4 regions of the Mesorhizobium sp. B2-1-8 genome follow, and region 4 is predicted to be linked to each of the others. Evidence: predicted binding sites of a transcription regulator. Region 4 holds the regulator's gene; each other region holds the start of a gene.
The links. Region 4 encodes LexA, which represses DNA repair genes until DNA is damaged. Its sites were predicted from a motif close to TGTTCNNNNTGTGTTCNG; they were not measured.
Positions count from the first base shown of each region.

Region 1: the regulator LexA is predicted to act here: its motif matches at 944-961, upstream of dinB (DNA polymerase IV).
Region 2: the regulator LexA is predicted to act here: its motif matches at 1,533-1,550, upstream of FJ970_RS06630 (helicase-related protein).
Region 3: the regulator LexA is predicted to act here: its motif matches at 896-913, upstream of FJ970_RS03755 (YifB family Mg chelatase-like AAA ATPase).

Region 1 is NZ_CP083952.1:2,881,913-2,884,114, forward strand. Features, by position in the region: gene dinB (DNA polymerase IV) at 1-911, opposite strand, end outside; gene FJ970_RS14115 (winged helix-turn-helix transcriptional regulator) at 1,026-1,442, opposite strand; gene FJ970_RS14120 (dihydrofolate reductase family protein) at 1,551-2,138, shown strand.
Region 2 is NZ_CP083952.1:1,362,798-1,364,999, forward strand. Features, by position in the region: gene FJ970_RS06630 (helicase-related protein) at 1-1,366, opposite strand, end outside; gene FJ970_RS06635 (hypothetical protein) at 1,666-1,902, opposite strand; gene phbB (acetoacetyl-CoA reductase) at 2,101-2,202, opposite strand, start outside.
Region 3 is NZ_CP083952.1:793,876-796,077, reverse strand. Features, by position in the region: gene FJ970_RS03755 (YifB family Mg chelatase-like AAA ATPase) at 1-805, opposite strand, end outside; gene FJ970_RS03750 (cupin domain-containing protein) at 1,255-1,626, shown strand; gene FJ970_RS03745 (hypothetical protein) at 2,176-2,202, shown strand, end outside.
Region 4 is NZ_CP083952.1:3,946,213-3,948,414, reverse strand. Features, by position in the region: gene FJ970_RS19300 (GntR family transcriptional regulator) at 1-513, shown strand, start outside; gene lexA (transcriptional repressor LexA) at 924-1,667, shown strand; gene FJ970_RS19290 (ComEC/Rec2 family competence protein) at 1,661-2,202, opposite strand, start outside.

The DNA of each region.
Region 1 (2,202 bases), 1.1 Mb from region 4:
GGCTGCTCCAGCGTGATCGAGCGCGTAACGGCGCTGAGATCGGCAAAGCGCACGCGCACCGTCACCGTGCGGCCGGGGCGGTTCCTGGCGCGCAGCCGGCTGGCGACGCGGTCGGCCAGATGCAGCAGTGTCGGCACGATCACCCGCGCAACGGCCGGTTTTTGCCCGAGCGCCGACTGCGCGCCGGCCGAGTGCGCCCGGCGCTTCGTCTCCAGCTTGCGCGGATCGCGGTTCCACGACAGGGCCGCGAGCTTTTCACCGGCGGCGGGGCCGAGCAGCCGCGTCAGCGCGCCGCAGTGCGTCCGGGCCAGTTCGCCGATGGTCTCGACGCCGATCTCGGCCAGCCGCGCCCTGGTCGCCGGTCCGACGCCCCACATCAGCGAGACCGGCAAGTCGTGCAGGAAGGCAAGCTCGGTACCGGGGTCGACCACCACCAGCCCGTCGGGCTTGGCGACCTGCGAGGCGATCTTGGCCAGATGCTTGGTGCGCGCCACGCCGATCGAGATCGGCAGGCCGAGTTCGGCCCGCACACGGCGGCGGATCGCCGTCGCGATCTCCCGGGGGGAGCCGAACAGATGAGTGCAGCCGGCGACATCGGCAAAGGCCTCGTCGATGGAGATGCGCTCGACCACCGGCGTGAAATCGTCGAGCACCTTGATCGCCGCATCGCCCAGCCGCTGGTAGTGGCTGAAATTACCGCCGACGAAGGTCAATTGCGGGCAAAGCTCGCGCGCCTTGCGCCCCGGCATGCCGCCGCGCACGCCGAAGGCACGGGCCTCATAGGAGGCAGCGAGCACCACGCCGCCGCCAACCGCGATCGGCTTGCCGCGCAATGCCGGGTCCAGCAACTGCTCGACCGAGGCATAGAAGGCGTCGAGATCGGCATGCAGGATGGTGGCCGTCGTTTCCATCCTGTTCCGCTCATCCGCGATTGCTGATAGACCAGAACATATAGAGAACAAATGCGGATCGTTGTCAATGCGAAGCGCCGAGGGCTCGTCCTTTGCCCACAGGCGAGGCGGAGCCTAGACAATATGCTCCGCCCGCAGCGTTGCCTTCATTCGCTCCAGCGCCGGCTCACCGCCGGCCGCCAGTTCGTCGGCGATGCGGGCCAGCTTGTCATCGGCCTTGCGGTGCTTGCTGCCCCAGGCGCCGAGCGTGGCCAGCACCGGCAAGAGGTCGATGCCGACCTCGGTCAGCCGGTAGATTGCCTTCAACCCGTGGCTCGGGTCGCCGCTGCGGGTGATGATGCCTTCATCCTGCAGTGTCTGCAGCCGCTCCGCCAATGTGCGCGAGGAGATGCCTTCATCGGATTGCAGGAACTCGCGAAAATGCCTTTTGCCGGCGAAGATCAGGTCGCGGATGATGAGCAGCGTCCAGCGGTCGCCGAGCAGTTCCAGCGACAGGTTGATCGGGCAACCGGATCTTTCACGTGTCGACATCTCTATGGTTCTATTTTTAAATCACTTTACTATTGACATCATTTTCCCGGCAGATCAAATGGTTCCGAAAGTAAACCATTTGCGACCAGGCTTGGCGAGGACAACCCGATGAAAAAGCTCATCCTGCAGATGCAGATGTCGGTCGACGGTTTCGTCGGCGCCGATGCTGACCACCCATGGCAACTCTGGGAATGGGGCGACGACAATGGCTGGGACGCCGAACTGAAGCGCGATTTCAACGCCGTGTTCGCCGGCATCGACACCATCCTGCTCAGCCGCAAGATGGCCGAGGAGGGCTATCTCACCCATTGGGGCAATGCGGCGAGGAAATATCCGGCCGATCCGTTCTATGCCTTCGCCCGGCGTGTCGTCGAGACGCGCAAAGTGGTGCCGAGCGACAGGCTCGAGGCCTCCCGATGGGAGCGTACGACGGTGGTAAGCGGAGACCTGCTGCGCGAGGTCAACGCGCTGAAGGCGGGCGAGGGCGGCGACATGGCCGTCTTCGGCGGCGCCGGCTTCGCCTCGGCGCTGATCGTGGCAGGGCTGGTCGACGAGTTTCAGCTGTTCGTCAATCCTGCCGTGCTGGGCGCGGGCCGCCGCATCTTCGACCAAGGCGGGTTCCGAAACCTGCGGCTGCTTGGTTCGAAAGCCTATGCCTGCGGCATGGTGGTCAGCCGCTATGCGCCGGCGGGCTGATCGCCGAGGGCTCGCGCGAACAAAAAAGACAATTGGGCGGAATCCTTTGCCCGCCTCTCTTCGT
Region 2 (2,202 bases), 2.6 Mb from region 4:
CCTGCCAGTGTGCCTGATCGGCCAGCCAGCCGGGCCGGTTCGACACGAATGTCCAGGTGCGGATCTGGGCGATGCGGTGCGACAGCGTATCGATGTCGCCCTCGGTGGTGTCGGCGCGGCGCACCTGCTCGGCCATGTAATTCTCGTCGACATGGCCATGCCGGGCGAGGTCCATGTAGATCGAGGCGATGAGATCGGCATGCTGGGCGGGCGCAATCTTGCGGTAGTCCGGCAGCGCGCAGGCTTCCCACAGCAGCGCCACGCGCTTGGCATTGGTCGCGAGCGCGCGGATGCCTTCGTCGCGGGAGAGATGTTCGAGTGCCTGTGCATCGACGGCCGGCAGCGCGCGTGTCAGGCCTTCGACCGGGGCGTTGGTTTCGATCGATCGCTTCAGCGCATCGAGGCTGGCGAAATCGAATTGCGCGGTGCGCCATTGCAGCACCTTCACCGGGTCGAACTCATGGCCCTCGATCTTCTGGACCAGATCCTCGTCGAGCGGATCGACCTGACCGGTGACGCCAAACGTGCCGTCGCGCAGGTGCCGGCCGGCGCGGCCGGCGATCTGGCCGAGTTCGGCCGCCGTCAGATTGCGGTACTGGTAGCCGTCGAACTTGCGGTTCTGGGCAAAGGCGACATGGTCGAGATCGAGGTTGAGACCCATGCCGATCGCGTCGGTGGCTATGAGATAGTCGACATCGCCCGACTGGAACAGCGCCACCTGAGCATTGCGGGTGCGGGGCGACAGCGCCCCGAGAACCACCGCCGCACCACCCTGCTGGCGCCGGATCAGCTCGGCGATTGCGTAGACCTCGTCGGCGGAGAAGGCGACGATCGCGGTGCGCCGCGGCAGGCGCGTCAGTTTCTTGGAGCCGGCATAGGCCAGATGCGACAGCCGCGGCCGCGTCACCACCGAGACGCCCTTCAGCAGCCGCTGGAGAATGCCGTGCATGGTGGCCGCGCCGAGCAGCAGCGTTTCCTGGCGGCCGCGCAGATGCAGGATGCGGTCGGTGAAGATATGGCCGCGTTCGAGGTCGCCGGCCAGTTGCACCTCGTCGATGGCGACGAAGGCAGCGTCGGACTCGCGCGGCATGGCTTCGACGGTGCAGACCGAATATTTGGCGCCTGGCGGCTGGATCTTCTCCTCGCCGGTGATGAGCGCCACCTTGTGGGCGCCGACCTTCTCGCAGACGCGCGTGTAGACCTCGCGGGCCAGCAGCCTGAGCGGCAGGCCGATGACGCCGGTTTCGTGCGCCACCATGCGCTCTATGGCGAGATGGGTCTTGCCCGTGTTGGTCGGGCCAAGCACGGCGGTCACGTCGCGGCCCGACAGGATCAGCGGCTCGGTGTGTTTCTGCTGAATGTTCATCGGCTCGGAAATAAGGCTTTCTGGCCTCTCGTGGTCGGGAGCGTGCCTGGACGGCGCGTATGACAGCCGACACATAGGGATTTCGGGCGCGAAGCGAAAGCGGAATGTTCCGGCAGGGTGCCGAAGACGTGCGCGTCGACCCGCAAATGAGCCGCTGCTTAACAGTTGGAACGAGTCTGGAACGAATCAGCGACGAATCGCTGACTCCGAGAGATTCAGCTTTTGTTCACGGCTAGATATGGATTTTGTGACGACGAGTCTCACCACATGCTGAATCGTCGAAACTGGCCCGTTTTATGCTAGGTAGGCCTTGCCGTTAACTTTTGCCGGTAAACGATGCGGGAAGTACGGTACGCCCCGCTCAACATTATGAAATTGTTAATCTTTCTGAACTCGGCGTTAAGGAATTGCAGGCAATCGAGGCCATTAATGTTAACATTGCGCTCAAAGCCGGAACGAATCGGCGACAAATCAGCGCCAGCGGTATTTTCTCCTTTTGTTCCCCCAATATCTTGTGTTGTGAACAGCTTATCCACCGAGAATCCACAGGCTTAACCACAGGGTTTCGCACAGACGCGGCTGCCGTCATTAACCTTTGCGTGCCGGATTGGAGCATCGCGCCACAGCGAAGCCTTCCAAGGATCAAGCGTCGTTTGAAAGCGGACCGGTTTTCCGGTCCGCTTGTTGCGAGCACGCGTCGATCCCCCAGCCGTTAGCTGCGGTGAGAAGAGGACTCAGATGAAGTACTGGCCGCCATTGGCGGTGAGGGTCGAGCCGGTGATGAAGCCGGCGTCTTCGGAAGCCAGGAAGACAACGCAGCGCGCGATCTCTTCCGG
Region 3 (2,202 bases), 3.2 Mb from region 4:
GAGCGCGGAACGGCCGCCGGTCGGTCAGCTTGCCCTCGCCGAGCTCGCCAGCCACCGAGGCGATCATCGAAACCTCGAGTAATTCCTTCGGCGCCAGCGGCGGCAGGATCGACGGCAAACGCTGCGCAAGCATCGATTTGCCGGAACCGGGCGGACCGATCATCAGGAGATTGTGGCCGCCGGCGGCCGCCACCTCCAGCGCGCGCTTCGCCGTCTCCTGGCCCTTGATGTCGGCAAGGTCGGGCAGGTCGCGGGCCGAGGCATGGATGCCGGCTTCGGGGCGAGACAGCACCTGCGTGCCGCGGAAATGGTTGGCTATGGCAATCAGGCTGCGCGGCGCCAGAATGTCGAATTCCCGCCCCGCCCAGGCCGCTTCCGGGCCGCAGGCGAACGGGCAGATCAGGCCCTTGCCCTCGGCATTGGCGCCGATCGCCGCCGGCAAGGCACCGGCGACCGCCGTAATGGTGCCGTCTAGCGACAGTTCGCCGAGCACGACATAGCCGGCCAGCATGTCGCCCGGAATGGCGCCGAGAGCCGCCATCAGCCCGAGTGCGATCGGCAGATCGTAATGGCTGCCTTCCTTGGGCAAGTCGGCGGGCGCCAAATTGATCGTTACTTTCTTCGATGGCATCGACAGGCCCGACGCGTGCAGGGCCGCCTGGACCCGTTCGCGGCTCTCGGCCACCGCCTTGTCCGGCAGGCCGACGATGTGCATGTTGACCTTGCCGGGCGCGATCATCACCTGCACGTCGACCGGCACGGCCTCGATGCCCTGGAAAGCGACCGTACGAACCCGCGCCACCATTTTCTGCCCCCGATGCCGGCTCGCCGCGGGCCTTGTGAACAGGCCGCGAGCGACGTCAACGCAAGACAACCACAGATTTCAGGCTTAGGCAAGAACAATACAAGAACAAAAAGGACGGATTTCGTGGAAAAGGCTAGCCCTCCCCTCGCCCTCGGTTTGTCCCCCACGCAAGGGTTCCACTGGCCCCCCGATCAAACCCGGAACATCTCCGGAACCTGTAACCGCCCCGGCTGCACAGCGCTTGTATGCGGTTGCAGAAAGCGGAACATGGTTAAGACAAAATGAAAACAGGCCATTCGACCCGGCGCCGCAGAGGAGAGGAGCGGGCACGGTCAGTATATATTTTAGCAACTGCTTATAATTGTATGCCGGCTCCAAATGGGATATGAATCCGTCGCGGTTCCGACAATCGCAACGTCAGGCTCCGCGTCGAGTACAGGGAGGATGACATGGCCGGTGTGGAAGTCAGCAAATTTGCGTCCAAGTCTCACAACAGCCCGGATGAAGTTCGCACGCCGGACAAGACGCGCGTCGAAGTGGTGCGCCTTCCCGGCTATACGTTGGGCCGGCTCAACATGGAGCCGGGCTGGAAATGGTCCGAATGCGTGAAGCCGGTGGTCAAGACCGACAGTTGTCAGGTTTCGCATGTCGGCTACGTCGTCTCGGGAACCATCACCATCAAAATGAATGACGGAACCCAGAAAACGTTTGGGCAAGGCACGTCCTATACGATTCCGCCGGGCCACGACGCCTGGGTGGAAGGCAACGAGCGCTTCGTCTGCATCGAAGTCATGAGTGCCGAGCAGTATGCCAAGGCATAGTAAGATGTAGGCTCCAGGCCGAGCGCGGTCGGCAGGTGGTAACGGCTGCCTTCCCTGGGCAGGTCCGCCGCCGATGCCTGGAGCGCCGCCTGTCCGCGCCCGCAGTCACCGCCCTGTCGGGCAGGCCGACGATCTGCATGCCGCCCGGCGCGATTCATCAGCGGGACATCGGCCGCCACGAGGCCGGGAGCCATTGTGCGAACCCGCCACCAACTGTCCGGGCCCTGAACGAAGTCCGTCCGCCACGCTGCGATCAGGTGAGATCAGACCAACACCCCAGCCCTCGCCGGAGATCGGCGCGATAGCTGCCGCGGCCGACCCGCGTCCAGTGTCCCGGGATGTCAAAACCATCGTCTCCTAATAAGATTATTATTGCAATGAGACAGAAATCTCATTATGAGGTGCCCATCGTTCAATCTCACCCAGGGATCACACCACATGTTTTCGACCCGAGCATTTCATTCCGATGCCTCTGAACATCATCGTTGGACGCCCCCTGGGCCGATCCTTCGAATGTTGCTCGTAGCGGCGCTGCCAATTGGGCTCGCCATGGGCGCCGCGAGCGGCGCGTCTGCC
Region 4 (2,202 bases):
GTGGTCGAGATCCCCCTATTCCTCGAATCGATGGAGAAAGGCAGCAAGGAGTGGGAGGATGCTGTCGTCACCGCCCACTACCGGCTCTCCCGCTGCAAGACCGCGGTCGACGATCCCTCGGATGCGGCCGTCGACAAATGGGACGAGAACCACGAGGCTTTCCATGCGGCGCTGCTGAGCGCCGCCACATGCGATTGGCTGCTGCGTTTCCGCTCGACAATCTCGGATCAGCTGCGCCGGCATCATCGTTTTCTTGGTCTGGCGCCGACATTGCGGGCCGCGGCTGGCCTCAAGGATGGCTATGAAGAGGCGATGGAGGCACTGCGTGAAGCGATTGCGATCGAACACCATACCGCGATCATGGAAGCGGCACTCGATCGTGACGTCGAGCGGGCCAAGGCGCTGATGACTGCGCATATCGGCTACACCCTGCATGTCTATGTCCACAGCGAAGACAGCGGCGCGACCGAGTACGCCGCCCGCGCCGGCAGCTTGAAAGCTGTCGCCGGATGACTTCAGCGCTTCCGCGACGCCTGTTCGCACGCACTTGATCGGAGCCGGCCGGACGCCTGGATCCGTCGCTACCCCGAAGCTACAATCGTTGGCGTTTTGGTTTCGTTTCGTTCCGCGAATAATGGATCCATAATTTTTACGATCCATCCCCGGAAAAGCCCTCAAAAAGACTGATGCCAAGCCTCGGCGGAGGATGGGCCACAGCCCATTAACCAAAACGATTTCAATGTCCTTGCCGACAGCGGAAAGGGTCGATTGCCGTCCGCTGTCGCGGGCAAAAAACTTCAGACGCCTTAACAAATTCATTAAACTTTAAACGGTTGCGGAACACAACTGGAACAGATAGTGTTTGTTCTGGGTTTGTTTTTCGATTCTGGTTCAGACCTTCGTTCACTGCCTTGGGGGCCGCCATGCTGACACGCAAGCAACATGAACTGCTGATGTTCATCCACGAACGGCTCAAGGAAAGCGGGATACCGCCCTCTTTCGACGAGATGAAGGAAGCGCTCGATCTTGCCTCCAAGTCGGGGATCCATCGCCTGATCACGGCGTTGGAGGAACGCGGCTTCATTCGCCGGCTGCCCAACCGGGCGCGCGCGCTGGAAGTGCTGCGGCTGCCGGACTCGATCGCGCCGGGCCTCAATGCGGCGAAGAAGTTCTCGCCAAGCGTCATCCAGGGCAGCCTTGGCCAAGGCGGTCTCGGCCGCCAGATCAGGCCGGCGGCGGCGCCTTCTCGCCTGCCCGCGGCCGGTAACGACGACGATGCGGTTTCAGCCGTGTCCATCCCGGTCATGGGCCGTATCGCCGCCGGTGTGCCGATCGATGCCATCCAGCATCAGACGCATTCGATTTCGGTGCCGCCGGACATGATCATGGGCGGCGAGCACTATGCGCTGGAGGTCAAGGGCGACTCGATGATCGAGGCCGGTATCTTCGACGGCGACACGGTCATCATCCGCAATGCCGATACGGCAAGTCCGGGCGAAATCATCGTGGCGCTGGTCGATGAGGAGGAAGCAACGCTGAAGCGGTTTCGCCGCAAGGGCGCTTCGATCGCGCTCGAAGCCGCCAATCCAGCCTACGAAACACGCATCTTCGGGCCAGACAGGGTCAAGGTGCAGGGCAAACTGGTCGGGCTGATAAGACGCTACTGAACCGGTTTGCCATCGGGTTTGTCAGGCTTTTTATAGGGCGGCAGCCCCCTCGCCTCGCGTGAGAATTTTCGCTGCTCGTGCCAGGGCCGGTATGGTCCGTCGACGGCGAATTCGATCGCAGCCGGGCTCGTGGCCGACTGGGGATCGAAGAAGACGGCGGCACTCCCCTTGCGGGCCAGTTGCCGTTTCGTGACAACGAGAACCAGCGGATTGTGGCAGGCGTCATAGGCGGTCGCGTCATTGACGACGATCAGGTCGGCGAAGGCGCAGGCCTTCCAGGTGTTCTTGCGATCCTCGACATAGGCGATGATCGCGCCGGAGGGGTGCCTGGCAAGACACAGGCCTTCACGGCAATAGAACGGCGATCCCTGCGGCAGGTCGGTGGGAGCGGCGATATCGAATTGCCCGTCCGTCTTGTCGAACATTTCCGGTTTAACGATTGTTTCGGAGATCAGGGCGCGTTTCCAGTTTTCGGCTGCGAATTCGTTCGGACGTTCCCGGTTGACGGCCAGTTCGCCATTGCCGATTGGCATTG